Regions from separate parts of the Arthrobacter sp. NQ4 genome, predicted to be linked through region 2. Evidence: riboswitches for the same ligand, from Rfam matches in the RefSeq annotation. Region 2 holds a riboswitch; each other region holds the start of a gene.
The links. Region 2 has a riboswitch for thiamine pyrophosphate ahead of PUN51_RS00570 (FAD-dependent oxidoreductase). Riboswitches for the same ligand answer to the same signal wherever they lie in the genome.
Positions count from the first base shown of each region.

Region 1: it holds a riboswitch for thiamine pyrophosphate, as region 2 does, so the genes downstream of both, PUN51_RS08895 (ECF transporter S component) here and PUN51_RS00570 (FAD-dependent oxidoreductase) in region 2, are expected to answer to the same signal.
Region 3: it holds a riboswitch for thiamine pyrophosphate, as region 2 does, so the genes downstream of both, thiD (bifunctional hydroxymethylpyrimidine kinase/phosphomethylpyrimidine kinase) here and PUN51_RS00570 (FAD-dependent oxidoreductase) in region 2, are expected to answer to the same signal.
Region 4: it holds a riboswitch for thiamine pyrophosphate, as region 2 does, so the genes downstream of both, thiC (phosphomethylpyrimidine synthase ThiC) here and PUN51_RS00570 (FAD-dependent oxidoreductase) in region 2, are expected to answer to the same signal.

Region 1 covers NZ_JARETC010000004.1:72,974-80,158, forward strand. Annotated here, with positions in the region: gene PUN51_RS08855 (Na+/H+ antiporter subunit D) at 1-112, shown strand, start outside; gene PUN51_RS08860 (Na+/H+ antiporter subunit E) at 109-654, shown strand; gene PUN51_RS08865 (monovalent cation/H+ antiporter complex subunit F) at 651-929, shown strand; gene mnhG (monovalent cation/H(+) antiporter subunit G) at 919-1,329, shown strand; gene PUN51_RS08875 (DUF4235 domain-containing protein) at 1,346-1,609, opposite strand; gene PUN51_RS08880 (CDGSH iron-sulfur domain-containing protein) at 1,707-1,967, opposite strand; gene PUN51_RS08885 (iron-containing redox enzyme family protein) at 2,057-3,112, opposite strand; gene PUN51_RS08890 (heme-degrading domain-containing protein) at 3,302-3,844, opposite strand; TPP riboswitch at 3,931-4,071, shown strand; gene PUN51_RS08895 (ECF transporter S component) at 4,139-4,762, shown strand; gene PUN51_RS08900 (ABC transporter ATP-binding protein) at 4,762-6,309, shown strand; gene PUN51_RS08905 (energy-coupling factor transporter transmembrane component T family protein) at 6,306-7,106, shown strand.
Region 2 covers NZ_JARETC010000001.1:130,165-137,349, forward strand. Annotated here, with positions in the region: gene moeB (molybdopterin-synthase adenylyltransferase MoeB) at 1-198, opposite strand, end outside; gene PUN51_RS00545 (TetR/AcrR family transcriptional regulator) at 284-949, shown strand; gene PUN51_RS00550 (DUF3107 domain-containing protein) at 1,012-1,236, shown strand; gene PUN51_RS00555 (hypothetical protein) at 1,295-1,597, shown strand; gene PUN51_RS00560 (thiazole synthase) at 1,669-2,484, opposite strand; gene thiS (sulfur carrier protein ThiS) at 2,489-2,725, opposite strand; gene PUN51_RS00570 (FAD-dependent oxidoreductase) at 2,722-4,023, opposite strand; TPP riboswitch at 4,016-4,134, opposite strand; gene thiE (thiamine phosphate synthase) at 4,162-4,911, shown strand; gene PUN51_RS00580 (RNB domain-containing ribonuclease) at 4,951-6,456, shown strand; gene PUN51_RS00585 (DEAD/DEAH box helicase) at 6,749-7,185, shown strand, end outside.
Region 3 covers NZ_JARETC010000002.1:487,537-494,721, reverse strand. Annotated here, with positions in the region: gene PUN51_RS06125 (Rne/Rng family ribonuclease) at 1-2,767, shown strand, start outside; TPP riboswitch at 2,948-3,045, shown strand; gene thiD (bifunctional hydroxymethylpyrimidine kinase/phosphomethylpyrimidine kinase) at 3,053-4,573, shown strand; gene rplU (50S ribosomal protein L21) at 4,837-5,145, shown strand; gene rpmA (50S ribosomal protein L27) at 5,207-5,470, shown strand; gene obgE (GTPase ObgE) at 5,589-7,178, shown strand; gene proB (glutamate 5-kinase) at 7,183-7,185, shown strand, end outside.
Region 4 covers NZ_JARETC010000007.1:203,898-211,082, forward strand. Annotated here, with positions in the region: gene PUN51_RS13785 (alpha/beta hydrolase) at 1-333, shown strand, start outside; gene thiC (phosphomethylpyrimidine synthase ThiC) at 330-2,156, opposite strand; TPP riboswitch at 2,152-2,259, opposite strand; gene PUN51_RS13795 (amidohydrolase family protein) at 2,337-3,419, shown strand; gene PUN51_RS13800 (VOC family protein) at 3,518-4,393, shown strand; gene PUN51_RS13805 (hypothetical protein) at 4,535-4,987, shown strand; gene rpsP (30S ribosomal protein S16) at 5,234-5,656, shown strand; gene PUN51_RS13815 (RNA-binding protein) at 5,658-5,900, shown strand; gene rimM (ribosome maturation factor RimM) at 6,017-6,562, shown strand; gene trmD (tRNA (guanosine(37)-N1)-methyltransferase TrmD) at 6,563-7,185, shown strand, end outside.

The DNA of each region.
Region 1 (7,185 bases), on a different contig from region 2:
TCTCTCGGACCGGGCCGCCCGGGACATGCTTGACCGGACGCCGTACATCGAGGCGGTGCTGGGCGACGGTACTTCCGTCCCGGGCACAACCGCCGGGGGAGGAGGGCGATGAGCCGCAAACGCATTTCGCTGCGCCAGGAACTGCCCCTGCTGGTCTGGCTGGTGATCGTCTGGGGCGCCCTGTGGCAGGATTTCAGCCCCGGAAACCTGTTGTTCGGTGCCCTCCTGGCCGTGGGCGTGGCCCGGCTCTTCTACCTTCCGCCGGTGGAGCTCAGCGGCCGCTTCAATATCCTCTACGCCGTGCCCTTCGCGCTGGCCTTCGTGGGCAAGGTGGTGGTGGCCAGCGCCCAGGTGCTGTACCTGGCAACGGCCCGCGGACCCAAGGTGACCAACGCCGTCGTCGCGGTGAAGCTGAGGAGCCACCAGGACCTGATCGTCACCGCCACCGGCCATGTGATCTCCCTGATCCCGGGCTCGCTGGTGGTGGAGGTGGACCGTTCCACGTCCACCCTCTACCTGCACGCCCTCAACATCACCTCAAAACAGGACGTGGAGGGCCTGCGGAACGAAGTCCGTTCCATCGAAGCCGGCCTGATCCGCATCATGGGCAGCCGCGAGGAACTCGAAGAAGTGCGAATGGAGGCCACCGCATGATGAACGTTGTCCTGGCCGTCACGGCCGTCATTTTCTCGCTGGCCGCGGCGGGTGCCATCCTCCGGATCGCCCGCGGCCCGTCGCTGCTGGACCGGGTCCTGGCCGCCGACGTCCTGCTCGCCATCCTGGGCGGGGCGCTGTGCATCGATATGGCAGTGAACCGGCACTTGAACAACCTGATGCTGGTGGTGGCCATCTCCATCATCGGGTTCATCGGGTCCGTGACGGTGGCCCGGTTCGTGGCGGACCGGAGGGTGAAGCCCAATGAATCCTGACTTTTCCGGGCCGGATGCCTGGATCGACGCTGTCTCGGCCGTGTTCATGGTGGTGGGCGCGCTCATGTCCCTGGGCGCGGCGATTGGCCTGCTGCGCTTCCCCGACCTGCTGAGCCGCATGCATGCCGCCACCAAGCCCCAGGTCCTGGGCCTGTTCCTGCTGCTGGCCGCCATTGGGCTGCAGATGCGGACCTGGTGGGTCTGGCCGGTCCTGGCTGTGGCATGGATCTTCCAGCTGCTCACGGTGCCCGTGTCCGCCCACATGGTGGGCCGGGCCGGCTACCGCACCAAGCACCTGCACCGGGAGCTGCTCACAGCCGACGAGCTGGAAGCCGTGGTGCAAAAAGCCGCCGCCGAGACCGCCCTGGAGGACAGTTCCGACGACGGCCGGCAGCGCTAAGCGAAGCTTTGGGCAGCTAGACGATATCTTGCGTCTTGGCGAAACGGGTGATGGCGCGCTGGGTGCCGCGGTTGGCCAGGACCTGGATGATGGCACTGACAGACGCCGAGATCAGCGCGAAGGTCAAAGCAGACCGGAGGCTGGTGGGGACGTCCTCGTTCTTGCCGGTGGGTGCTTTCTGCCCCGTGGTCTTTTCCCAGATGGTGTTGACCAGCTTGGTGCCGGCCAAGCCTGCGCCGAGGCTCACGGCGGTCCCGAGCAGTTTGATGAGAAGGTTCATTGCTGGTACTCCTTGCGGGCGGAAAACGGACTGGTCCCAGCCTAGCCTCACACCCGGGCTGGTCCGGGCAGGGCGTGGCCGGCGGGCGGCTCTGTGGTCAGGCCGGGGGCTGGCCGGCCTTGGGTTCGGTGCGGAACTTGATCATCTTGTGGGTGCCGTCGCAATAGGGCTTGATGGCGGACGCCCCGCACCGGCACAGGGCGACGGTCCTCCGCTCCCTGGGCACGGCGTCGCCGGAAGGGGTAACGATCTCGAAGTCACCCCTGACAATGAGGGGACCATCGGGGCACACCACGATCGAGCCGGGGGCGGGTTCCTGCTCCACGTCCGGCCGTGTTCCATGCTGTTCGAAGTTCATGCCTGCACCACATTCATTGTTGTTTCCGGTTTCCTCGGCGGCCAGCCGCTGCGGCTTCGCAGAATCGTCGTAGGCCTGCCGCCAGCCTGTCACGCTGCCGCCGGCACGGCCGCCCGGAGCGATGTTTCCCCGGCTTCCCAGGAGGACAGGAGGTGGGCGGAGACGCGGCCGTCAATGGCCATGACGGCGGTGGCACCGAACAGGACGTCCGCAAGGAGCTTTGGCTCGGCCTCAACCAAGCCGCCGGCGAGGTCCCGCCCGGCAATCTGCTCATGCACGGCGTCGGCCTCCACATGCTCATCGAAGTAGTGGGTGACATCCGCGGCGAAACCGAGCCGGCGGAATCCGTTGCCGTAGAAACGGTTGGGCTGGGATGAAGTCATTTCGTAGATGGCCAGGTGGCCGGTGATTGCCCCGCGGAGCCGCCGGTTCAGGCCGCACAGCGACATGAGGTTCACGGATGCGAGGGAGACGGCCGGGATGGTGTCGACGTACGCGCCGTACCTGTCGTCCAGGCCCAGCCCGCGCATGGTCCGGGCAAACAGCGCGCTGTGCATCCGTTCCGGCCTGCCGCCGCCGTATTCGTCCGCCTGGATTTCCACGAGGGCAGCCTTCGCCCGGCCGGTGAGCCGCGGAATGGCCCAGGTGTGCGGATCCGCTTCCTTCAACTGGTACACGGACTTGTGGATCAAGAACTCTTTGAGCTGCTCCAGGCTTGCCTTCCGTGCGACAAAGCGGGAAACGCTGGGACCGGTGTCCATACCGGCGAGGCCAAAAAGGACGTCGGCAACGGCATCGCTGGTCATGGCAATCCCGGCGGGCAGGTCGGCGTCACCGGCGGCCTGGCGTGCGGCGGCACGAAGGGCGGCTTCGAAGGGTTCCTCGATCAGGCGCCGGACCCTGATCAGGGCCGGTTCCCACTCCCAGGCGTCGCTGACCCCGTCCAGGCCCGAATAATGCAGTTCGTAGAGGCAAAAGAGGGACAGCTGGATGTCTTCGTCGGCGATGATGTCACCGGTTCGGGCCACCTGCCCCGCGACCAGCCGGTGCAGCCCGTCCAGCTCGGGCGTGGCTGCATCAGGGGCCTTGGACAGGGCCGCAAAGAGGGCGCTGCTGATGGGGCCTCTGGTGTCCGGGATTCTCATGGTGCTCCTTGGTTGCCGCGCCGGTTCCGGGAAGGGACGCCGAAGGTGCTCCCATTCCCTGTGGTGGTTGTACCCCGGGGACAACATAGTAAGCATGATTACTAATGAAAGCTAAGCAGCCTGCTGCCGCCTGGCATGTACGGGTGCTTGTCCCGCTGCGCCTGGTCAGCCAGGGCTGGTTGGCCGGCGCTACTCGTCCAGCGCCGACCCCAGGATGTCGCGCAGTGCCTCAACCACCAGTTCGTGGTCCTGCAGCTGCGGCAGTCCGGACACCGCCACGGAAGCCACCACCCCAACGCCCGTGACGTGGATCGGAAACGCGCCCCCGTGTGCCGCATAGCGGGACTGGTCGAACCAGGCGTTGTCCTCGATCCGGCCGCCGCCCAGCCGGCCACGCAGTCCCACCAGGAGGGAGGGCACCTCGTACCGGAGGGCAGTGCGCTGCTTGGCCCGGATCCAGTGGCCGTTGTCAGGCGTGGCGCCAGGAAGTGCGACATGGAACAGCACCTGCTCACCCTTGGCGATGTCGATGGCGATGGGCAACGACCGCTCCTTGCCCAGTTCAACGAGGAGCAGGCCAAGGTTCAACGCATCGTCCAGCGAGAAGCCGGGGAACTGGAGCTCCCGGACCTCCGCCTCGATGCGGGCAATCTGCGCCTCCAGTGAGCCCTCCGGCTGGGCGTCGCTGGAATCAGGATCGAACCCGGTCACATCCGGTGGATTGGCGGTCATGGCCCTCAATCTACTCCTGCCAGGTGTAAACTTGACCACGCCCAACTGGGCGAAATGAACAGCGTTACCCAACCACAAAGCAACACTAAAAACGACAGGGGAGCGCCGCCGTCGGGCATCCTGGCGCAGGCCGGGCACCGCAGGTGGGCGCTGAGAGTGCGGACAGCCGCAGACCCTCGAACCTGATCCGGTTAGTACCGGCGCAAGGGAGTCGAGTTCTCAAAGTGTCGCGGATGCACGGCCACAGGCCGGCAGCCGGGTCCACTTTCCCCTCCTGTTTCCCAGGAGGATCACATGAGTACTGCAGCAATCAAGAAGACCACCAGTAAGTCCTGGCGCGTCGTGGACATCGTCGTCGCCGCCCTGGTGGCCATCGCGGGCGGCGTCATTTTCTGGGCATGGGACCAGGGGGCCGCCGCACTGTCCGCCCCCATGAACGCCGCCTACCCGCCCCTGACCGGACTGCTGGCGGGCGGCTGGATGATTCCCGGGGTGCTGGGCATGCTCATCATCCGCAAGCCCGGAGCCGCCCTGTTCTGCGAGACCGTAGCCGCCACCGGCGAACTGCTGATGGGTTCCCAGTACGGCGCCTCGGTCCTGTTCTCGGGTTTCATCCAGGGCCTGGGCGCGGAAATCATTTTCGCGATCGTCGTCTACCGCAAGTTCAACCTGCCTGTATCGCTGCTGGCCGGCGCCGCGGCAGGGTTCTTCTGCGGCCTGAATGACTCGTTTGCCCCGTGGGGCTGGAACATTGCGTACTCCGGCGCGGACAAGCTCGCCTACATCGTGCTGACCACCCTTTCCGGGGCCATCCTGGCGGGCGCTTTGTCCTGGCTTGCCACCCGCGGCCTGGCCCGCACCGGCGTGCTGAGCTCCTTCGCGTCCCGTAAGGCTGCCACGGAGCCTGTCTTCTCCTGATGGCACCCTCCCAGGACGCCTCCGGCACGGTCCAGCCTGCCGCCATCGCCGCCCGCGGCTGGGGATGGCGGCATGCCGGACGGGCCAAGCCCGCCGTCCACGGCCTTGACCTGGACATCGCCCCCGGGGAGCGGGTGCTCCTGCTGGGGCCCTCCGGCGCCGGGAAGTCCACGCTGCTGCACGCCCTTGCCGGCGTCCTGGGAGACATAAACGACGACGGCGAGGCAGGCGACGCCGACGAGTCCGGTTCGCTGCTGGTTGACGGAGCCCCGCCCCGGGCACGGCGCGGCCGCGCCGGTCTCATGCAGCAGGACCCGGAGACCCAGGTGGTCCTGTCGCGGGTGGGGGACGACGTCGCCTTCGGCGCCGAAAACCTTGCGGTGCCCCGCGACGCCATCTGGCCGCGCGTTCACGAGGCACTTGCCGACGTCGGGCTCGCCCACCTCCCGCTGGACCACCCGACGTCGGCCCTCTCCGGCGGCCAAAAGCAGCGCCTGGCGCTGGCGGGCATCCTGGCGATGCGTCCCGGACTGATCCTGCTGGACGAGCCCACCGCCAACCTGGACCCGGACGGCGTGCTGGAGGTCCGCGACGCCGTGGCCCGTTCCCTGGACAAAACCGGGGCGACGCTGGTGGTGGTGGAGCACCGGGTGTCCGTCTGGAAGGACCTCGTGGACCGGATCGTGGTCCTGCAGCCCGGCTCCGCCGCGGATCCTGCAGTGCTCCTGGACGGGCCGCCGGACCGAGTCCTTACGGAGGCGCGGACCATGCTGGCCGCTGCCGGCGTGTGGGTGCCCGGGTATGTGCCGGCCACACGCGCCCGCGCCGCCGTCCCGGCTCCCGGTGCAGGCAGCCTCCTGCTGGCCGCAGAGCAGCTGGGCGTCTCCCGCGAACGCCCCCGCCGCAAAGGCTTCCGGAAGATCCCGCCGGTCCCGGTCCAGGAAGGCGTGGCCGCGCAGGTCCGTGCCGGGCAGGCCCTTGCCATCACCGGCGCCAACGGTGCCGGCAAGTCCACGTTCGCGCTGACCCTCGCAGGGCTGCTTGAGCCGGTGTCCGGAAAAGTGTCCGCGACGCTGGACCTCAGCCGCGGTGCCGGCATCGATCCGTACAAGTGGAAGGCCGAGCAGCTGATTTCGCGGGTGGGCACGGTGTTCCAGGAGCCGGAGCACCAGTTCGTCACCGGAAAGGTGCTTGACGAGCTGCTCTTCGGCCCCCGGCACCTGGGGCACGGCGAGGACCGCGTTGAGGAACTGCTGGAGCGGCTGCGCCTTACCCAGCTGGTGGACGCCAACCCCTATACGCTCTCCGGCGGTGAGAAGCGGCGGTTGTCCGTGGCCACCGTCCTGGCCGCCAGCCCCCAGGTGCTGATCCTGGACGAGCCCACGTTCGGCCAGGATGCCAATACCTGGGCCGAGCTGGCATCGTTCCTGTCCGAGCTCCTTGATGCCGGCACCGCGGTGGTAGCCGTGACCCATGATGCCGAATTCACGGAGGCGCTCGGCGGGGCGGAACTGCGGATGGCCGTGGCGGAAGCGGTGGCGCCATGAGGCAGCAACTCACCTTGAGCGGCAACCACGCCCTCCTGGCCCGCGCCAACCCCTTGAGCAAGTTCGCGGCCGTCCTGCTCATCACGGCCGTCCTGGCGCTGTCCATCGACTGGGTGTCCGCGTCCGTGGCCCTGGTGTTCGAACTTCTGCTGTTTCCCCTGGCAGGCCTCACCTTGTCCCTGCTGTGGCAGCGCGGCTGGCCGCTGATCCTCGCCGCTGCCGTGGGAGGCTGGAGCACCGCCATCCTGGCACCGGACAGCGGCAGGATCCTGCTCGACGCCGGCATCTGGACCATGAGCGAGGGTTCCCTCCAGCTCGGCATAGGATTCCTGCTGCGCGGTTTTGCGATCGCCCTCCCGGCGGTGCTCCTGATGAGCTGCACCGATCCCACCGACCTCGCCGACGCGCTCGCGCAGAAGGCGCGCCTGCCGCACCGGTTCGTCCTGGGAACCCTGGCTGCGATGCGCTTGGTGGGGCTCATGGCCGAGGAATGGCAGACCATCGGGATGGCGCGGCGTGCCCGCGGCGTAGGCGCCCGGGGCAGCCTGGGGCAGCGGGTGACGGCGACGCTCGGGCAAAGTTTCGGGCTGCTGGTCCAGGCCATCCGCCGTGCATCGAGGCTCGCCGTCACCATGGAGGCGAGGGGTTTCGGAGGCGGCCGGCGGACCTGGGCCCGGGTGTCCACCTTCAGCCCGCTGGACCTCTGGGTGGTGGCAGGCGGCGTCCTGGTGGCCGGACTCGCCCTTTTCGCAGCTGTTACGGCCGGTACCTGGAATATGGTGTGGCTGGGGAGTTAAGCCACCCGCCCGGGGGACAGGCAGGGGCTCCCTATCGCACCGAATGGGTACCGCCCTCCTGGAGCCCCCTTCCGCGCCC
Region 2 (7,185 bases):
GGCCGGGGCACCCAGGCCGCCGGCGCCGATGACCAGCACCTTGGCGTTCTTGAGCCGCCGCTGCCCCAGCGCGCCGATCTCGGGAATGATCAGGTGGCGGGAGTACCGTTCAACCTCGGCGGGAGTGAGGCCGGCAGCCGGTTCCACCAGCGGATCCAGGGCAGGGGTTGCAACATTTGCGGTGAAAGTCGAAGCCATACTTCAATGTATGCCCCGGGATACCGCCGGGTCATATTACCCCGCAGTAAAGTGAAGGGTAACTGCAATGGAAAGAAGGACAACTGTGGTCCCTGAAGCACGGGCTGACCGTCCGGCCTCCGCCGCACCCCAAACTCCCTCCCGCCCCGCAGGCCAGCGGTCCGCCCGCCTGCCCCGGGATGAGCGCCGGGCACAGCTCCTTGCCGCGGCCCAGGAGGTGTTCGTAGCCAACGGCTACCACGGTGCGGCAATGGATGAGATTGCAGAAACTGCCCATGTGAGCAAACCGGTGCTGTACCAGCATTTTCCTTCCAAGCGCGAGCTCTACCTCGCCCTGCTGGAAAGCCATCTGGCCTCGCTGACCGAACTGATGCTGGGCGCCCTGAACTCCACCACTGACAACGATGAACGCGTCCAGGCTGTCATGCGCGCCTACTTCCACTTCATCGCCAATGACGACCAGGCCCACCGCCTGGTGTTCGAGTCCGACCTTATTAATGATCCCGATGTGAGCTCGCGGCTGGAAACGTTCAACCGGACCTTCGCCGACGCCATTGCCCGGGTCATTGCGGAGGACACCAAGCTCCCCCACCTGGAAGCGGAACTGCTGGGCCGCGGCCTGGCCGGAATGGCGCAGGTCAGCGCCCGGTACTGGCTGGAAACGGACGGCAACCTGGACCTCGATGTGGCCAGCGACCTCATCTACCGTTTAGCTTGGCGCGGAATCTCTCGCTTCCCCAAAGAGTCCTAGACTACAAATAAGACAACACCTCGTTGAGAAACACGAGTACTTTCACAGGCTGGGAGGCCCCCTTGGAAATTAAGATCGGCGTTCAAAACGTTGGCCGCGAAATCGTGCTGGAATCAACCCAGGATGCGGAGACGGTGGCCAAGGTTGTTGGCGAAGCCATTAATGAGGGCAGCGAACTGCGCCTGAAGGATGACAAAGGACGCCTGATCATTGTTCCGGGCAACGCACTGGCTTACGTGGAAATTGGTGCCGAGGAGGTCCGGCGCGTAGGTTTCGGCCAGTTCTAGTCCGGCCCGTTTCACCCTCTGCCCGTCCCCGGGCCACCGCAGTTTCCCAAGGAGATCCATGCTTTCGCTGACCATCGTGGTGCTGGCAACCGTCGCCGCCGGCTTCGTCGTCTGGGCCAATGACAAGCGGCATGCCAAATACGGTGCGGCAGTTCCTGCCGGTGTTGCCGCGGGTGTTGCGGCGCTGGCCTGGATCATCCTGATCACTGCGGGCTTCGGCTACCTGCCGGGGACCACCTGGCTTCCGTGGGTCCTGCCCATGGTCCTGGGAGTAGCTGCGGCCATCGCCGCCGTCGTCTACCTGGGCCGTACCCGCGCCCGCCGTGACACGGAACGCCTGACTGTTATTCTGCGGCGCTGACCGCCGGCAGGGCAGTACATACGCGTGTGGCCACCACCCATCCGGGCGGTGGCCACACCTGTATCAGGAGGTCAGAGGAACTCCGCCCGGCCCTCCATTGCGGAGGAGGCAAGGGCGTGCTCCCGGCGCGGGATGCGCCCGGCGGCCCTGGCCATCCTGCCGGCGATCACTGCGTGCTTGAATGCCTCGCCCATGAGCGCGGGGTTCTGGGCACGCGTCACTGCCGTGGCCAGCAGGACGGCGTCGCAGCCCAGCTCCATGGCCAGCGCGGCGTCTGACGCCGTGCCGATGCCTGCATCCAAGACCACCGGCACCGACGCGCGGGAAACGATCAGCTCGATGTTGTGCGGGTTCAGGATCCCCAGTCCGGTGCCGATCGGGGCGCCCAGCGGCATGACGGCGGTGGCGCCGAGGTTCTCCAGCCGCAACGCAAGCACGGGGTCGTCATTCGTGTAGGCGAAGACCTTGAACCCGCGGTTGACCAGCTGCTCCGTGGCGTCCACGAGTTCCACGGCGTCCGGCAGGAGGGTCTGCTCGTCGGCGATGACCTCCAGTTTCACCCAGTCGGTCTCCAGGGCCTCCCGCGCCAGTTCGGCGGTCAGGACCGCATCCCTGGCCGTGAAGCAGCCGGCCGTGTTGGGCAGCACGCGGATCCCATGGTCCACCAGCAGCTGGAACAGCGAACCGGTTTCAGCAGTGGAGTACCGGCGCATGGCCACCGTGGTCAGGGCGGTGCCGGAGGCCAGCAGCGCTGCGCCCAGGCCGTCCAGGCTTGGTGCCCCGCCCGTGCCCATGATGAGCCGGGATCCGAGGGCGACGCCGTCAATCACCAGGGCGTCGGCTGCGCCCGCGTTTCCGGCGGGGTTGATGGTGCTGGTTTCGGTCATGGCGTCAGCCTCCCTGTACTGCAGTGACAAGTTCAATATCGTCGCCCTCGGCGAGCGCGGTGGCGAACCACTGGCTGCGCGGCACCACCTGGGCATTATGTGCGACGGCGACGCCCAGTTTCCCGCCGTCCGTTGCCTGTCCGTTGGGTGCCAGCGGGCGTCCGGTGACCTGGCTGACGAGCGTGGTGATGGAGGCGCCGTCGGCCACCTCGTGCGTGTTTCCGTTCAGGGTGATGTTCACGCTGTCTCCTTGATGTGGGGTGTGGTGGCGGCTGCCGCCGGCCGGGAGAACCGCTCCGGGCTGAAGGGCGACCAGCGGGAATCTGATGTCCCGTCCAGCAGTGCCGTGCAGATGGCGGCTGCGGCGGGGGTGAGCAGGACGCCGTGCCGGAAGAACCCGGTGGCGATGATGAGTCCCGGGACATGCCCGGCGGCAGGGTTTCCGGACCCCGGATCCACCGGCACGCGGCCCAGCAGGGGCGCGTTGTCGGGGGTACCGGGGCGGGCCCGGGCGGTGCACTCGAGCAGTTCCAGTTCAGCGACGGCGGGCACCAGCGCCTGAGCGTCCCGCAGCAGCTGGTAGACGCCTCCGGCGCTCACGGCATCGGAGAGCGCGTCCTCGCGCTGGGTTGCCCCGATCACCACGGTCCCGTCCTGCCGGGGGACGATGTAGACGGGGACTCCGTGCACCAGCCCACGAACCGTGGAGGTCACCAGGGGCTGGAGGTGCTGCGGAACGGCGAGACGGAGTATGTCCCCGTGGACTGGGCGCAGTGGCAGGTCGAGGCCGTCGGGCAGGCCGCCAAGGTCCCCTGCCTGCAGGCCGTTGGCCACGATGGTTTCCGTTGCCAGGACGGTGCCGCCGCCGGCGAGGCTGGCACCGGCAACCGTTCCGCCCTCCCACAGCAGGCCGGTGGCCCGGTCCGGCACGGCATACCCGTCCACCGCGCCCGCGGCGGCCAGCTCCGGGGACGTCAGTGCAACGCCCGCGAGGGCCAGCCGCAGGGCCGCCACCAGGCGCCGGGGGTCCACTTGGTGGTCCGCGGGTGTGTCCAGGGCACAGGCGATGGCGGGGCTGAGGAGCGGCTCGCGTTTGCGGGCTTCGCGCACGGCCAGGGGCTCCACCCCCAGTCCGTTGGCCTGTTGTACCGCGCGGAGGTCCATCAGCGCGCGGCGGTCCGCGGCGTCGGCACCCACGGCGAGTGTCGGCGTCGTCAGGTATCCGCAATCCGCCCCCGTCGCGCCGGCGATCCCCGCGGCGAACCCTGGCCAGCGGGACGACGCCTCAAGCATCAGTTCCAGGAGGTCCTCCTCCTGGTAGTGCAGTTCGCTGACCGGGGCCAGCATGCCCGCGGCGGCCCAGCTGGCACCGTTTCCGGGTGCGTCGTCGATCAGGGCAACGGAGCGTCCGGAACGCTGCGCCTCCCAGGCGATGCCGTGGCCCACCACTCCCCCGCCGATGACGGCGACGTCGGCCCGGACAGTGGAGTTTGCGCTGGCGCCTTCGGGCCCGGGGAGACTGTCAACGGGGTTGCGCATGTGGTTCCTTCCCTACGCCGGCATTAACCGGATCAGGTCAAGCGGTCGGCTCTGACGCCCTCTCAGCCCGGCGCTTTATGACAGCTGCCGCGGGCTCCCGCAGTACCAGCCCAGTTTAGAGGAACTAGGCTTGCAGGCATGAATGTGTCCGCCTCATCCCTGCCCGCCGGCCCCCACGCCCCAGCCTCCGCTGCCCTCCCCGCCGAAGTTGCCAACGCCGGCCACATTGACGCCCTCAAGGCAGCGCGCCTGTACCTCTGCACCGACGCACGGACTGCGCGCGGCGATTTCGCGGACTTCGTTGACGCCGCGTTTGCCGGCGGCGTGGACATCATCCAGCTGCGCGACAAGACCATCGAAGCCGCAGAGGAACTGGACCTCCTGGCGGTCCTGAAGGAAACAGCGGTACGCCATGGCCGGCTGTGGGCCGTCAACGACCGTGCGGACATCGCCGTGCTGTCCGGGGCGCCGGTGTTCCACATCGGCCAGAAGGACCTTCCGCTGCCGGCAGCGCGGACGCTGGTCAACGGCAACGCGGCCATTGGGCTCTCCAGCCACACCACTGACCAGGTGGACGCCGCTTTGGCCGCAACGGTGGGGCCGTCCGGGCTGGACTACTTCTGTGTGGGTCCGGTCTGGGCCACGCCCACCAAACCCGGCAGGGCCGCCGTCGGCCCTGAACTGGTGGCATATGCCGCCGAAGCCTCCCGGCAGGCCGGAGATCCCGTGCCATGGTTTGCCATCGGCGGCATCGACCACGGAAACGTCCGTGACGTGGTGGAGGCCGGTGCCGGCAGGATCGTGGTGGTCCGCGCCATCACCGAAGCACCCGACCCCGCAGCCGCCGCCGCCTCCCTTCTCGACGCGCTGGACGGCACCGGCTCCTGAGCCTGCTTAATTCCGGGACTTGGGGATACGCTGATTTTTGTGTCACATCATCGGTTGGCCCCCAACGTCCATGACCACAAGAACGCCCTGGAAGAGGCGCTGGGCCTGCTGCGGACGGAACTTGAACTGCCGGGACCGTACCCCGCCGAAGCAGTGGAAGACGCCCGCGCCGCCGTCGCCGCGCTGAAACTGCCGTCCTACGACCTGACCGCCGTCGGATTCGTGACCATCGATCCGGCGTCGTCCACGGACCTGGACCAGGCAGTGTTCATCGAACCGGACGGAAACGGCTACCGGGTTATGTACGCCATCGCCGACGTTCCGGCGTTTGTTGCTCCGGGCGGCCCGCTGGACGCCGAGACGCGGCGCCGCGGACAGACGTTCTACGCCCCGGACGGCCGGATCCCGCTGCACCCCGAGGTGATCAGCGAGGGCGCCGGAAGCCTGCTGCCCGGCCAGGAGTGTTCGGCTTTCGTCTGGGACTTCACGCTCGACGGCGACGCGACAGTGCTGTCCGTGGGCGTCCGGAGGGCGCGGGTCATCAGCCGTGACAAGCTCAGCTACAAAGGCGCCCAGGCCGATCTCGACGCCGGGACTGCCTCCCCCGTACTGGGCCTCCTCCGCGAGGTGGGACTGAAGCGGGTGGCGCTGGAACGGGCACGCGGGGGCGCCAGCCTGAACATGCCTGAGCAGGAGATCGTCCAGTTGCCCGACGGCGGCTACCGGATCGACGCTGTTCCGCAGCTTCCCGTGGAGGACTGGAATGCACAGATTTCGCTGATGACCGGAATGGCCGCCGCGCAGCTGATGCTGGAGGGCAAAGTGGGCATCCTGCGCACCATGCCTGCCCCGGATGAACGGTCCCTGCGGCATTTCCGGCTGCAGACCGAGGTGCTGGGCAGGCCATGGGACGGGGAGGTCAGCTACGGCGAGTACCTCCGGTCCCTCGATCCCACCGATCCGCGGCAGCTGGCCATCATGCACTCAGCCGGCATGCTGTTCCGTGGCGCGTCCTACACAGCTTTCGACGGCACTGTCCCGGAAGACGGCATCCAGTCGGCCATCGGCGCAGCCTATGCCCACACCACCGCGCCGCTGCGCCGCCTGGTGGACCGCTTCGTGCTGGTCATTTGCGAGGCCCTGAGCAACGGCGGCGACGTTCCTGGCTGGGCGCGGGAGGCCCTGCCGCTGCTCCCGGGCATCATGGCGGGATCGGACCAGCTGGCCTCCCGCATGGAACGCCTGGCCCTGGACACCGTGGAAGCGGCGCTGCTGCTGAACCACATCGGGCAGGAGTTTGATGCGATCGTCATTTCCGGATCCAAGCCGCAGAACGGAAACGGCAACGGGAATGGCAAGAATGGAAACGGGAACGGGAAGAACGGCAACGGCAACGGGAACGGAAGTTCGGGGATCATCCAGATCGCCGAACCTGCGGTGACTGCACGCTGCGCGGGCGAACTGGAGTCCGGCACCAAGGTCCGCGTCCGGCTGGTTTCCTCCGACATCACCACCCGGCAGATCCACTTCGAACTCGTTTCCTGACGGGCCGGCGGGCCGCCTGGGCGGGCCGAAACCGTGTTTCCGCGCCTGTACGGCTAGACTGGAGGGGTAGAACTGGATGCCCGGTCGTTGATTTCCTTGATTTGAAACCAACAAGCCCGCCCCTACGCGATCTTGAGATGTACCCGTTGGTCACCAGTGCCAGCATTTAGATAGCCCGCGATCGGCTTCCACTGGAATCGCTTGCGCGCCTGAGCGTGCTCCGGAGCGGCCAGCTTTGGCCGGCCCGTTGAGCAGGCAGCGCCATTGCCCAAATGAATAAGGAAACTCCCCTGTGAGTGAATTGCATACCCACCAGCTCCTGAGCGATGAGTCCGGCACGGAAACCATCGAGCCGGAAGAAACCATCATCTCCGACGAGACGCCGCACGAGATCGCGGAGAAGTCCTTCGCCGACTACAACGTCCGCGCAGACATCGTCGAATCCCTGGCCGACGCCGGCATCACCCACCCCTTCCCCATCCAGGCCATGACCCTGCCGGTCGCCCTGGGCGGACACGACATCATCGGCCAGGCCAAGACCGGTACCGGCAAGACCCTGGGCTTCGGCATTCCGGCGCTGCAGCGCGTGATCGGGCAGGATGATCCCGGCTACGCCAAGCTGGCCGTGCCCGGCGCACCGCAGGCCCTGGTCATTGTTCCCACCCGCGAACTGGCCGTTCAGGTGGCCGGGGACCTGGTGACGGCATCGCGGAAGCGCAACGCCAGGAT
Region 3 (7,185 bases), on a different contig from region 2:
GGCGCCTGACGCCGCCGGAACGAAGGACGGCGGCGCCGCCGCCAGCCCGTTTGGCTCCCTCTTCCTGGAACCGGCGTCGCCGACGTCCGTGCTCTTCCAGGCACCGGACCTCAGCACCGTGGTCCGGCCCGCCGCGCCCGTCGCGGAGGAGCCTGAAGAGGAAGAGACCGAAGACACCGACGATTCCTCCAGCCGCCGCCGGCGCCGCAGCCGTGGCCGCAGGGGCCGCAGCCGCATCGGCGACAGGACGGAAGAGGACAACGAGGACGGCAGCGCTGAGGCTGACGCCGAGGACGAGGCTGACGAGGATACCGCCGGCCAGCTGGAGGACGGTGTAACCTCCCGCCGCCGGCGCCGCCGCCGCCGCGGGGACCAGGACCTTGAACTCACGGGCGGCGGGGATGACGACCCGCCCAACACGGTGACCAGGGTCCGTGCGCCGCGCGCCGTCAGTGAAGCACCCGTGAGCAACCGCGTGACCAGCGTTAAGGGCTCCACCCGCCTGGAGGCCAAGAAGCAGCGCCGCCGCGAATCCCGTGACACCGGCCGCCGCCGCACGGTCATTACCGAGGCCGAGTTCCTGGCGCGCCGGGAGTCCGTGGACCGGCAGATGATCGTCCGCCAGCGCGACGACAGAATCCAGATCGCCGTCCTCGAAGACGGTGTCCTGGCCGAACACTTCGTGTCCAAGACGCAGCAGGACTCGCTGATCGGCAACGTGTACCTGGGCAAGGTCCAGAACGTGCTGCCGTCCATGGAAGCCGCATTCGTGGACATCGGGCGCGGCCGCAACGCCGTCCTGTACGCGGGCGAGGTCAACTGGGAGGCCGTCAACCTGGAGGGCAAGCAGCGGCGCATCGAAAACGCGCTGAAGTCCGGTGACACCGTCCTGGTCCAGGTGACCAAGGACCCGGTGGGCCACAAGGGTGCCCGCCTCACCAGCCAGATCTCCCTGCCCGGCCGCTACCTGGTGTACGTACCCGGCGGTTCCATGACCGGCATCTCCCGCAAGCTGCCCGACGTCGAACGCAACCGGCTCAAGCGCATCCTCAAGGACCGCCTGCCGGAGCACGCCGGTGTGATTGTCCGTACCGCGGCCGAGGGCGCTTCCGAGGAAGAGCTGACGCACGACATCAACCGGCTTCGCGCCCAGTGGGAGGGCATCGAAAGCCAGTCCACGTCCACCAAGATCCTGGCTCCCGAGCTGCTCTACGGCGAACCCGATCTGACCATCAAGGTGGTCCGCGACGTCTTCAACGAGGACTTCTCCAAGCTCATCGTTTCCGGTGAGGAAGCCTGGGACACCATCGAGGCCTACGTCACCTATGTGGCGCCGGACCTTGTGGGCCGCCTTGAGAAGTGGACCAAGGACCAGGACATCTTCGCCGCCTGGCGCATCGACGAGCAGATCCACAAGGCGCTTGAACGGAAGGTCTTCCTGCCCTCCGGCGGCTCCCTGGTGATCGACCGTACCGAGGCGATGACCGTGGTGGACGTCAACACGGGCAAGTTCACCGGCAGCGGCGGCAACCTTGAGGAGACCGTCACCAAGAACAACCTTGAGGCAGCCGAGGAAGTGGTGCGCCAGCTGAGGCTGCGCGACATCGGCGGCATCATCGTGATCGACTTCATCGACATGGTGCTCGAATCCAACCGCGACCTGGTCCTGCGCCGACTGGTGGAGTGCCTGGGCCGTGACCGGACCAAGCACCAGGTGGCCGAGGTCACCTCGCTTGGCCTGGTCCAGATGACCCGCAAGCGCATGGGCACCGGACTGCTGGAAGTCTTCGGCGAACAGTGCGAGGCCTGCGCCGGCCGTGGCGTTGTGACCCACGACGATCCCGTGGAGCACCGCCGCGCCAACATCGTTGCCGCCGAGCACCACGTCCAGCGCACCGACAACCGGCCCGAAGCCCACGCGGAAGCCCGTCCGGAAGGGCAGCGGAACGACAATACCCAGCCCGGCGTGCGTACTGAACGCAAGCGGCGGCGCGGACGCGGCGGGCAGCAGCCCGAAGCGGCCCCGGCACCTGCCGTCCACGTGCACACGGTCCAGCCGGACCCGTCGGACGCCGAGCGGCACGCCAAGGCGGAGGCCACCAGGCTTGCCCTGGCGAACATTGCCGCTGCGGCCCACGCTGCCCACCTGCATGACGATGAGGTGGCGGCAGCCCGGCAGGTGCCTTCCGTGGAGCCTGCGCCGGCGCCCGTCGAGGAGAAGCACGACGCCGATGCCCCGGCACGTCCTGCGGCTGTCCTGACGTTCGGAGGCGAGGAAGTCCCGCTTCCGTTCGTGGAGCATGCTGAGGAACAGCATCCCCTGCCCGCCCTCACCCTGGACCGGCTCGCGGAAGCGTTCGCCCACCTTGGGCAGCCGGCTTCCCCTGTGGAGAACGCGCCTGCCAAGACCGCCGAGGCCGTGAAGGTGCCGGAGGCTGCGGCGCCGGAACGGCAGCACGACGGCGGGGGAGCGGAAGCCCGCGCCGCCGCAACGGAAGCTGCAGCCGGAAAGGACTACTCCGACCACACGCTGGAGCAGTCGCGGCAGCGCAGGCCGCGGCGCCACCGTGCCGCCAGCCGTGCCCAGGGTGCCGCCAACGAGACCGCCGTCCAGCATCACGAAAACGTCCAGGCGGCAGGCGCAGGCCATTCGCACGCGGCCAAGGCTCCCGAACCCGTGAAGCCCCAGCAGGCACCGGCGGAACCGGGCAAGGCGCCCGAGGAACCCATCATCCTCGGCGTGGGTGTGCCTGCCTCGGAGCTCTAGGCGCAGGAGTTACCGGCCAAACGGCCACGCAGTAAGGAATCCCCGTCCTGCGGACGATTCACCCGGGAAGCGCCGTGGGAATCGGCCGTGTGGCGGGGATTCCTGCTGCTGCGAGGTTGTTGTTTCCTTGACCCGAGGGCTGTCATCCTTTCCTCCTGGTGCGGCCTACGGGCTAGGGTGGAAACCGACACGGGGTGCCGCGCAGAAGGCCGGCTGAGATCCAGACCCGTTGAACCTGTCCGGCTAGTACCGGCGAAGGGATGTCTCTTGTCTTCGACCCTTTCCATGCCCCTTCCTGCTGCCTCCGGCGTTCCCACCGCGCTGCCCCCGGGCCGGGACGTCCCGCGGGTCCTCTCGATCGCGGGCTCCGACCCGTCCGGTGGCGCCGGCATCCAGGCCGACCTCAAAAGCATTGCCGCCCACGGCGGATACGGTATGGCTGCCATCACCGCCCTGACGGCACAGAACACCCGTGGCGTGCAGGCTGTCCACGTTCCTCCGGCCGCTTTCCTCGCCGAACAACTGGACGCGGTCAGCGACGATATCTCCATCGACGCGGTCAAGATCGGCATGCTGGGCGACGAGAGCGTCATCCGCACTGTCCGGCATTGGCTGGAGAAGGTGCGCCCCGCCGTCGTGGTCCTCGACCCCGTGATGGTGGCCACCAGTGGTGACCGGCTGCTGAAGGAATCCGCGGAGGCTGCCCTCCGCGAACTGCTGCCCCTGGCGCACCTCATCACTCCCAACCTCCCGGAGCTTGCCATGCTGGTGGGCGGGGACCCTGCCGGGACCTGGCCGGCGGCGCTGGACCAGGGAAGGCGCCTTGCCGAAGCCACCGGAGCCACCGTGCTGGTCAAGGGTGGCCACCTCGCGGGTGCAGACTGCCCGGACGCGCTGGTCAACACGGCCGGCCTCCTGTCCCAGGAAGTGGTGGAAGTGCACGGCAAACGAATTTCCACCCGCAACAGCCATGGCACCGGCTGCTCCCTGTCCTCCGCGATGGCCACCGTCCAGGCACGCCTTGGGGACTGGGAGGCATCGCTCCTGACGGTCAAGCCATGGCTGGCCGGCGCCCTTGAGAACTCGGAGCAGCTTGAGGTGGGCCAGGGCAACGGCCCCGTGCACCATTTCCACCATGTGCGGCCGGCCCCCGCGGAAGGCGCTTTCGCTGCCCGGCTGTGGACGGAAGCCCAGCAGGACGTGGCGGACATCTACGCCCTGGACTTCATCCGCGGCCTGGCCTCCGGAGACCTTGCTGAGAAGGACTTTGCCTACTACCTGGCGCAGGATGCCCTGTACCTGAACGGCTACTCCCGCGTCCTCGCCCGGGCCAGTGCCCTGGCCCCCTCCGAAGCGGAGCAGCTGTTCTGGGCCGGTTCCTCGCAGCAATGCCTGGAGGTGGAGTCGGAGCTGCACCGCTCATGGCTCAGCACCCGCCCTGCCCAGGGCGGACTTGGCCCCGTCACCAAGGCCTACGTGGACCACCTCACTGCAGCGTCGGCGTCGGGAAGTTACGCCGTCCTGGCCGCCGCTGTTCTGCCCTGTTTCTGGCTCTACGCCGAGGTAGGGGAAAAGCTGCACGCCCAGTTCCTCGCCTCGGGAGCGCCTGACGGCCACGCCTACGCAGCCTGGCTCCGGACCTACGCCGACGAGGGCTTCGCCGAAGCCACCCGGCGGGCCATCGCCATCGTGGACGCGGCAGGGCGGAAGGCCTCCGACCATGAACAGGCGGCGATGGTGACCGCCTTCAGGCAGTCCTGCCGCCTGGAAGTGGAATTCTTCGACGCGCCGAGGCTGCATGCCTGACCCCTGCGGGCAGCACCGCCGCTATTATGGAGGGGCATGGTTGCGGTGCAGCTTGTCGGGGTGTGGTTACTACCACAGCCGGGCCGCCGGAACCAGCCTCATTTGCGGCCGTAGATGGATTTAGCGTATTCTGGATCTTCGGTGCTTACGCCAACACTTGGGTTATGACCCCACGGCGTTGAGGCACAGCGAGAACCCTGGCTTTTCCGAGTCGGTTCCGCACGCAAATTTTGTAATAAACGTCGAGAGAAGTGAGTTCCCAAGTGGTGTACGCGATTGTCCGCGCAGGCGGCCGCCAAGAGAAGGTTTCCGTTGGAGACTTCGTTACCCTGAACCGCGTCGCCGGTGGAGCCGGCAGCACCATCGAGCTGCCCGCACTGCTCCTGGTTGATGGTGACAAGGTCACCTCCGCCGCCGCTGACCTGGCCAAGGTAACTGTTACGGCTGAAATCCTCCAGGACCTGCGTGGTCCTAAGATTGTCATCCAGAAGTTCAAGAACAAGACCGGCTACAAGAAGCGCCAGGGTCACCGCCAGGAACTGACCAAGGTCAAGATCACCGGCATCAAGTAACCACCGGTTACTGTTCAGGTATTTCAACAGATTCCCCAGAATTTAGAGGCAGGCATTTCAGATGGCACATAAAAAGGGCGCGAGCTCCACTCGCAACGGTCGCGATTCCAACGCTCAGTACCTCGGCGTCAAGCGCTTCGGCGGCCAGGTAGTTTCCGCAGGCGAGATCATCGTCCGCCAGCGTGGCACCCACTTCCACCCGGGCGCCGGCGTTGGCCGTGGCGGCGACGACACGCTGTTCGCACTGACCCCGGGCGCCGTTGAGTTCGGCACCCGCCGCGGTCGTCGCGTCGTCAACATCGTTGCTGCTGCAGCTGCAGAGTAACAACCAGTTCTGAAGCGGTGGAGCGGGCCTGAGGGTCCGCTCCACTGTTCTTTTAACCGCATTACAATCGATGTGGCGTCCGCGGGCGCCCATCTAAACAGCATTTGAGGAGATCCACGTGGCCAGCTTTGTAGACCGGGTAGTCCTGCACGTATCCGGCGGAACCGGCGGCCACGGATGCGTCTCCGTCCACCGCGAGAAGTTCAAGCCGCTGGGCGGACCCGACGGCGGCAACGGCGGCAACGGCGGCGACGTCATCCTCCGGGTGGACCAGCAGACCACCACCCTCCTCGACTACCACCACGCACCCCACCGGCACGCCAGCAACGGCGGACCCGGCATGGGCGACTGGCGCGGCGGAAAGAACGGCGAGACCCTCGTGCTGCCGGTGCCGGACGGCACCGTGGTCAAGACCAAGGACGGTGAAGTCCTGGCGGACCTCGTCGGCGAAGGTACCGAGTTTGTGGCTGCCGCCGGCGGCATCGGCGGCCTGGGCAACGCGGCCCTCTCCTCCCAGAAGCGCCGTGCCCCGGGCTTCGCGCTGCTTGGCATCGAGGGGGATTCCCGGGACATCGTCCTGGAACTGAAGTCCATTGCCGATATCGCCCTGGTGGGCTTCCCGTCCGCCGGCAAGTCCAGCCTGATCGCGGCCATGTCCGCTGCGCGGCCCAAGATCGCCGACTACCCGTTCACCACCCTGGTTCCCAACCTGGGCGTGGTGCAGGCCGGCGAAGTGCGGTTCACCATCGCCGATGTTCCCGGCCTCATCGAAGGCGCCAGCGAGGGTCGGGGCCTGGGCCACAACTTCCTGCGCCACGTTGAGCGCTGCGCGGCCCTGGTCCACGTACTCGATTGCGGCACCCTGGAGTCCGACCGTGACCCGCTCACGGACCTCGCCATCATCGAAGGTGAGCTTGAGAAGTACGCCGTCGACATGAGCTACGCGGGCCAGGACGGCGAAGTGGTTCCCCTGAACCACCGCCCGCGGCTGGTCGCGCTGAACAAGGTGGACCTGCCCGACGGCAAGGACATGGCCGAGTTCGTGCGCCCGGAACTCGAGTCGCGGGGCTACCGCGTCTTCGAGGTGTCCGCCACCAGCCATGAGGGCCTGCGCCAGCTCGGTTTCGCCATGGCGGAGATCGTCAAGGCCGCCCGCGACGCGGTGGCGGCGGCCCCGCCCAAGGTACAGCCCGTGGTGCTGCGCCCGCGCGCCGTCAACGAAGCCGGGTTCAAGATCCGCCGCGAGGAAAAGAACCTGGAGCCGCTGTTCCGCGTCCTGGGCGAAAAGCCCGAGCGCTGGGTCAAGCAGACAGACTTCACCAACGAAGAGGCCATCGGCTACCTGGCGGACCGGCTTGCCCGGCTCGGTGTGGAAACCGAACTGTTCAAGCAGGGCGCCAAGCCCGGCGATACGGTGGTCATCGGTGACGATGACGGCGTCGTCTTCGACTGGGAGCCCACCATGATGGCGGGGGCTGAGCTGCTGGCCTCGCCGCGCGGCACCGACGTCCGGTTCGCCGATATCGGCGACCGCCCCACCCGCAGCCAGAAGCGCGAAGAGCAGCAGGAGCGCCGCGATGCCAAGGCTGCCGCCCGCGCCGAACTTGAGGCGGAGCGCAAGGCCGGCATCTGGACCGAGTCCGTCAGTGGCCGCCGTGCCGCCCGACCCGTCAAGGAAAGCGGACTGGAAGCGGACGATGACCTCTAGGGGCATG
Region 4 (7,185 bases), on a different contig from region 2:
GACGACTTCCAGCGCGAATTCGTCCGCCGCGTCTACGCCACCGACCTCCAGCAGCCGGCCACCATCGAGGAAAAACGCTCCGCCCGCAGGCTGCGCCTTCAGGCGCCGTCCTGGGATGCGCCGCTGCATATTGTTCCCGGTGTCCCCACGCTGGTCCTGACCGGTGGCTGGGAGCCGCTTTATGAGGAAATTGCCGGGTACCTCAGGGAGACCGGTGCCCTGCACCGCGTTGCCGCGGGAGGGCACCGGCCCCAGGACTCCCTGGACGGGGACCGGGCCATCCGCCAGTTCATCAGCGGGGTCAGCCGAAGCCAGCCCGCCCGGGCGTCCTAGCTGCCGGCAGCGACCGTCGGTTCCGGCAGGTACACCTTGCCGCCCTTGGCCAGGAACTCCTGGCTCTTCTCCCGCATGCCGGATGCCATGTCCGCCAGTGCCGCCTGCGAGTCTGCCGACCCGTATTCGTCACGGATGTCCTGGCTGATCCGCATGGAGCAGAACTTGGGGCCGCACATGGAACAGAAGTGCGCCGTCTTGGCCGGTTCAGCGGGAAGCGTCTCGTCGTGGAACGCCTCCGCGGTCACAGGATCCAGGGACAGGGCGAACTGGTCGCGCCAGCGGAATTCGAACCGTGCCTTGGACAGGGCGTCGTCCCGTTCGTGCGCCCCCGGGTGGCCCTTGGCCAGATCCGCCGCGTGCGCCGCGATCTTGTAGGTGATGACACCCGTCTTGACGTCGTCCTTGTTGGGCAGGCCCAGGTGTTCCTTTGGCGTGACGTAGCAGAGCATGGCGGTCCCGTACCTGGCAATCTCGGTGGCGCCGATTGCCGACGTGATGTGGTCGTAGCCGGGAGCGATGTCGGTGACCAGCGGGCCCAGGGTATAGAAGGGCGCACCCTTGCACAGCTCCTGCTGCCGTTCCACATTCTCACGGACCAGGTGGAAGGGAACGTGGCCGGGCCCCTCCACCATCACCTGGACATCGTACCCCCAGGCCCGCTGCGTCAGCTCGGCGAGCGTGTCCAGCTCCGCGAACTGCGCGGCGTCGTTGGCGTCCGCCGTGGAACCAGGGCGGAGGCCGTCACCCAGGGAGAAGGCGACGTCGTATTTGGCGAAGATTTCACACAGCTCGTCGAAGTGCGTGTACAGGAAGTTCTCCTGGTGGTGGGCCAGGCACCAGCCGGCCATGATGGAGCCGCCGCGCGAGACGATGCCGGTCACCCGGTTGGCCGTCAGCGGGACATAGCGGAGCAGCACGCCGGCGTGGATGGTCATGTAGTCCACACCCTGCTCGCACTGTTCGATCACGGTGTCGCGGAAGATCTCCCACGTGAGGGCGTTGGCCTCGCCGTTGACCTTTTCCAGCGCCTGGTAGATCGGCACCGTCCCGATCGGCACGGGGGAGTTGCGGATGATCCACTCCCGCGTGGTGTGGATGTCGTCGCCGGTGGAGAGGTCCATGACGGTGTCGGCACCCCACTGGGTGGCCCACTGCAGCTTGTCCACCTCCTCCGCGATGGAACTCGTCACCGCGGAGTTGCCAATGTTCGCGTTGATCTTCACCAGGAAAGCCTTGCCAATGATCATCGGCTCGGATTCCGGATGGTTGATGTTGTTCGGGATGATGGCCCTGCCGGCAGCAACCTCGCTGCGGACCAGCTCAACGTCGCAGTTTTCGCGCAGCGCCACGAAGCGCATTTCCTGCGTCACGATTCCCTGCCGGGCATAGTGCATCTGCGTCACCGTCCGGCCGTCGACGGCGCGGCGTGGCACCGGCTGTGCGCCCTTCCACTCCGCGGAGGCAGCACCGCGGCGCACGGCCGAGCGGCCGTCGTCGAGCAGGTTGCGCTCCCGGCCGCCGTAGGGTTCGGTGTCCCCGCGCGCGGCGATCCACTCTGCGCGGAAGGGCTGCAGCCCGCGGACGGGGTCGCTGCCGGGTCCGGCAGTCCGGTAGGTCCGGAAGGGTGCGTTCGGCTGGCCGTTGGGTGATGGTTCAAGGGAAATTTCCGTCACCGGTACCCGGATCCCGGACGCCTCATCCGCAAGGTAGGCGAGGGAATGGGACTTCAGGGACTGGGTTACCTGCGGAACTGATGTGTCGCCGGGCTCCCCGGCGGACGGCAGCAGGGCAGGGTTCAACTGCGTGTTTTGCGTACTCAAGGGAATACTCACTTCCTTCGCCGGCATTACCCGGACAGGTTCAACGGTCGCAGGCTGCGTCAGCCCGATCTCAGCCCCTGCAAGGGCACCCGTGTGGTCAGGAACGAAGCTACCACAGGCCCCTGAACCAGGCTTGTCATAATTGCGGTGCTAGCCTGACCGGGCATCGAAAGGAGCCCCATGGCAGACATCATCCACTTCCGTGGACCCGTCCTGACCGCGCCGGACCGGGTGCGGCATGGACTTTGGTCGGTGGACGGAAGGCTCACGTTCAACAAGCCGGACACTCCTCCCGGCCGGGTACTCGACGGCTGGGTCCTGCCGGGCTTCGTGGACGCCCACTGCCACATCGGCCTGGGCCCTGCGGGCCCCGTGGAGCCCGCAGCCGCCAGGGACCAGGCGCAGGCGGACCTCAACGCCGGAACCCTCCTGGTCCGGGATGCCGGCTCGCCGGCGGATACCCGCTGGATGCAGGGTGGCAGGGACTTCCCGGTGTTGATCCGTGCCGGGCGCCATATCGCCCGGACGCGCCGTTACCTGCGCGGCTTCGCTGAGGAAGTTGAACCGGACGGCCTCGTGGAGGCCGTCCGCAAGCAGGCGCGCGACGGCGACGGCTGGGTCAAGCTGGTGGGTGACTGGATTGACCGCAGCGCCGGTGACCTGGCGCCGTCGTTTCCCGCCGCCGTCGTCCGCGATGCCGTCCAGGCGGCGCACGACGAAGGCGCCAGGGTGACGGCGCACTGCTTCGCCGAAGACACCCTGGACCAGGTGCTGGACGCCGGTATCGACTGCGTCGAGCACGCCACCGGGCTCCTGTCCCGCCACCTGCCCCGGTTCGTGGAGCAGGGCGTACCGATCGTGCCCACGCTCATCAATATCGCCACCTTCCCCGACATTGCGGCCCAGGCGGACGCGAAATTCCCGCGCTATGCAGCCCACATGCGCGCCTTATGGGAACGCAGGCTCGAGCGGGTGGCGGAAGCCCACGCAGCGGGTGTGCGCATCTTTGCCGGCACCGATGCCGGCAGCGTGATCCGGCACGGCAGGATCACCGACGAAATCCTCGCCCTGCACGCCGCCGGCCTCCCCATGGACGCGGCCCTCGACTCCGCCTGCTGGGCAGCACGCAGCTGGCTGGGAGCGGATGGAGTGGAAGAGGGGGCCCGCGCCGACGTCGTCGTATGCCGGGAAGATCCGCGGGCTGTACCGAAGGCCATTACGGCGCTGGAGCACGTGGTGCTGGGCGGGCGGATCATTCGCTGACAAACGGTTCACGGGGGCTTGGAATAAATTGAAGCTTCAAGTAATTTTAATAGGTGACAGGCCGCCAATGGGACGGCCGCCAATGCAAGGAGCCTTCAATGACCGCATCAGCCAGCAGCCAGGATCTTCTTCCTGCCGACCTCGCCATGGGCACCGTGATGCTCAAAGTGGGCGACATGAAGGTCATGACCGACTACTACCAGCGTGCGCTGGGCCTTGAGGTGGTGGCGGAGCAGGACGGCGGGCTCTACCTTGGCCGCCTGGGCCGGCCGTTGGTCCACCTTGCGCCGGCTCCCGGACTGCACCTTCCCGGCAGGGGAGAGGCGGGCCTGTTCCACACCGCGCTGCTCTTCGAGGACCAGGCCTCCCTGGCCGCGACCGTCGCCACTGCTGCCCAGTACGAGCCGCGGGCCTTCACGGGCAGTGCCGACCACCTGGTCAGCGAAGCCTTCTACTTCACCGACCCCGAGGGCAACGGCATCGAGCTGTACTGGGACCGCCCCCGCAGCAACTGGTCCTGGAACGGGACCGACGTGGTCATGGACAGCCTGGCGCTCCCGCCGCAGCGCTACCTTGAGCAGTACCTCACCGAGGAGTCCCTGGAAGGCCAGCGGCAGACGGCGGCCGGCGTAGGCCACGTCCACCTCCAGGTTGGCGATGTGCAGACCGCCCGCGACTTCTATGTGGGAACGCTCGGTTTCGAAAAGACCGCGGGTTGGCACGGGCAGGCACTGTTCGTCTCCGCAGGCCGCTACCACCACCACATGGCCATGAACGTCTGGAACAGCCGCGGCGCAGGTCCGCGCAAGGACACCCTTGGGCTGGGTGAGGTGCTCATCGAGGTTCCGTCAGGGGACGACGTCGGGGCGCTGACCGACCGCCTGAAGGTTGCCGGGGTGCCCGCCCACCACACCGGTTCGGAACTCAGGTTCGAGGACCCGTGGCGGAACCGGATCCGCGTGGCCGTCCGCTGATTAATCCCGCCCCGGGCCACGCTGCGCGGGCGGACCGCGGGTGTGCGCCGGCCGCCCCGCAGCTACTAGGCTGATCCCGTACGGCCGGGCGGCAGGCAGCGCCCGGCGCGCAGCTCCGCCAACGGAAGAAGGGCACCAGCCATGGGCTTCACCGAGATCTTTGTCGCCACCCATGACGCCGCGCTGAAACGCGCCGGCCTCCTTGATGAAGGACGCGGCTCCGCGGACGGCGCTGCTGCCGGCCAGGCCGTGCGGATCCAGGGCATCAGCGACTTCGAGGTGGAGCAGCTCGGCGATCTTGCCGGGACGGCCGTCCACGCGGGCGGGGCCGATTATGAGCTGACCATGGTCGATGTCGCCAGCGACTCGCTCCTTGCCGTTCCGCCGGCAATGGTCCGGGCCCTGGCCGACCTGCTCACCTATGAAACCGAGGGTGAAGGCAACGTCCTTGACGACGTGGCGGAGCAATGGGCCGCCCAGGAGGACATGCCGTTTGATGCCGCCCAGGCGCGGACGTACGTGCAGCAGCTGGCGGAACTTGCTGCCGGAATCGACGATTCCGAACGGACCGGGCTGTACGTCTGGTCCGCCTGACCCTTCCCGGCCCGTTTTCGGAACTGCCCTGCGGGCCGCAGGCAGTCTTCGGGCTGCCTGCGGCGCCACGGGCGGCAGCGCCAAGTCGAAATAACAGCGCTCATCTGGCACAATAAACAGGTACTCGATCTGCGTGGCCCCTCTCTCCGCGTCCGGATCTTGTCCTTCGAGCCCGCAAGTATGGCCCGCCCCACGGGTGCAGAACGCCGGGTTCACCCCTTTTCTGAAACAGGAGTGACCACAAAAGTGGCCGTAAAGATTCGCCTTAAGCGCTTCGGCAAGATGCGCGCCCCGTACTACCGCATCGTCGTCGCGGACTCACGCACCAAGCGTGACGGCCGCGCCATCGAGGAAATCGGCAAGTACCACCCCACCGAAGAGCCCTCGTTCATCGAGGTCAACTCCGAGCGTGCACAGTACTGGCTGTCCGTCGGCGCCCAGCCGTCCGAGCAGGTTGCCGCGATCCTGAAGATCACCGGTGACTGGCAGAAGTTCAAGGGCCTGCCGGGCCAGGAAGGCACCCTCAAGACCAAGGTCGAGAAGGAAGCTTTCGTTGCCCCGGAAAAGGGCTCGGTCATCATCCCGGAAGCCATCACCAAGAAGGCTTCCAAGTCTGACGCTGCCGAGGCCCCGGCCGACGCCGAAGCTGAGACCACCGAGGCTGAGTAGATTGCTGGCAGAAGCGCTCGAGCACCTGGTCCGCGGAATCGTTGATTCCCCGGACGACGTCAAGGTCAGTTCCAAGAGCAACCGCCGCGGGGACACCCTCGAGGTGCGCGTTCACCAGGACGACCTCGGACGGGTGATTGGCCGCCAGGGCCGCACCGCGCGCGCTTTGCGCACCGTGGTGGCTGCACTGGCCGGCGGCGAACCGGTACGGGTCGACGTCGTCGACACCGACCGTCGCCGCTGAGCGCTCGGCAATACCAGTTTTTGCTCCGGCCCCTCCACCACCAGGTGGAGGGGCCGGAGTTCTTTCACAACAAAGTGCTTTCAGTAGAAACACCACAACGCGGAACAGAGGAACAGATGCAGCTTCAGGTGGCACGGATTGGCAAGCCGCACGGCATTCGCGGGGAAGTCACCGTCCAGGTGTTGACCGACGCCCCGGAGGACAGGTTTGTCCCCGGAACGGAGTTCGTGGTCGAGCCTGCCGCGGCCGGTCCCCTGACCGTGAGCAGTGCGCGCTGGAACAAGGACATCCTGCTGCTCGGTTTTGAGGAAGTGGCGGACCGGAACCGTGCCGAAACCCTCCGCGGAGCCAAGCTCTTCATCGAAACCGAAGAGCTGGACGAGGACGACGATGAGGGCTGGTACGAGCACGAACTGGTCGGCCTGGAAGCACGGGTCGGGTCCCAGGTGGTGGGCAAGGTGACAGCCCTGAACACCATGCCGGTCCAGGACCTGCTGGTGGTCACCACCCCGGGCGGCGACGAAATCCTCATCCCGTTCGTGGAGCAGATCGTCCCTGAGGTGAACATCGAGGAAGGCTTCATCCTCCTCACCCCGCCGGACGGCCTCTTCGACGTCAACTCGGACGAAGCCGCCGCCCCGGAAGCCGAAGGCAACGCCTAGATGCGGATCGACGTCGTCAGTATCTTCCCCGAATACCTTGCCCCGCTCGAACTCTCACTGATCGGCAAGGCCCGCCAGGACGGCATCCTGGACCTGCACGTCCACGACCTGCGCAGCTTCACCACGGACAAGCACCGTTCCGTCGACGACACCCCGTACGGCGGCGGCGCCGGCATGGTCATGAAGCCCGAGCCCTGGGCTCAGGCACTCGCGGCAGTGGCCGACGGGCGCCCGGACCCGGACCGCAAGCCCGTGCTGATCGTCCCCTCGCCCGCCGGGGAGCGGTTCACCCAGGCCCTTGCCTACGAACTGGCTGAGGAACAGCACCTCGCGTTTGCGTGCGGACGGTACGAGGGCATCGATGAGCGGGTCATGGAATGGGCGCAGGAGCACTTCACTGTCCGCCCGGTGAGCCTGGGCGACTACGTCCTCAACGGCGGGGAAGTGGCCGTCCTGGCCATGGTGGAGGCCATTGGCCGCCTGCTGCCCGGGGTGGTGGGAAATCCCGAGTCGCTGGTGGAGGAATCCCACTCTGACGGGCTCCTGGAGTACCCGGTCTACACCAAGCCCTCCGTCTGGCGGGACCGCGAAGTGCCCCCGGTGCTCCTCAGCGGCAACCACGG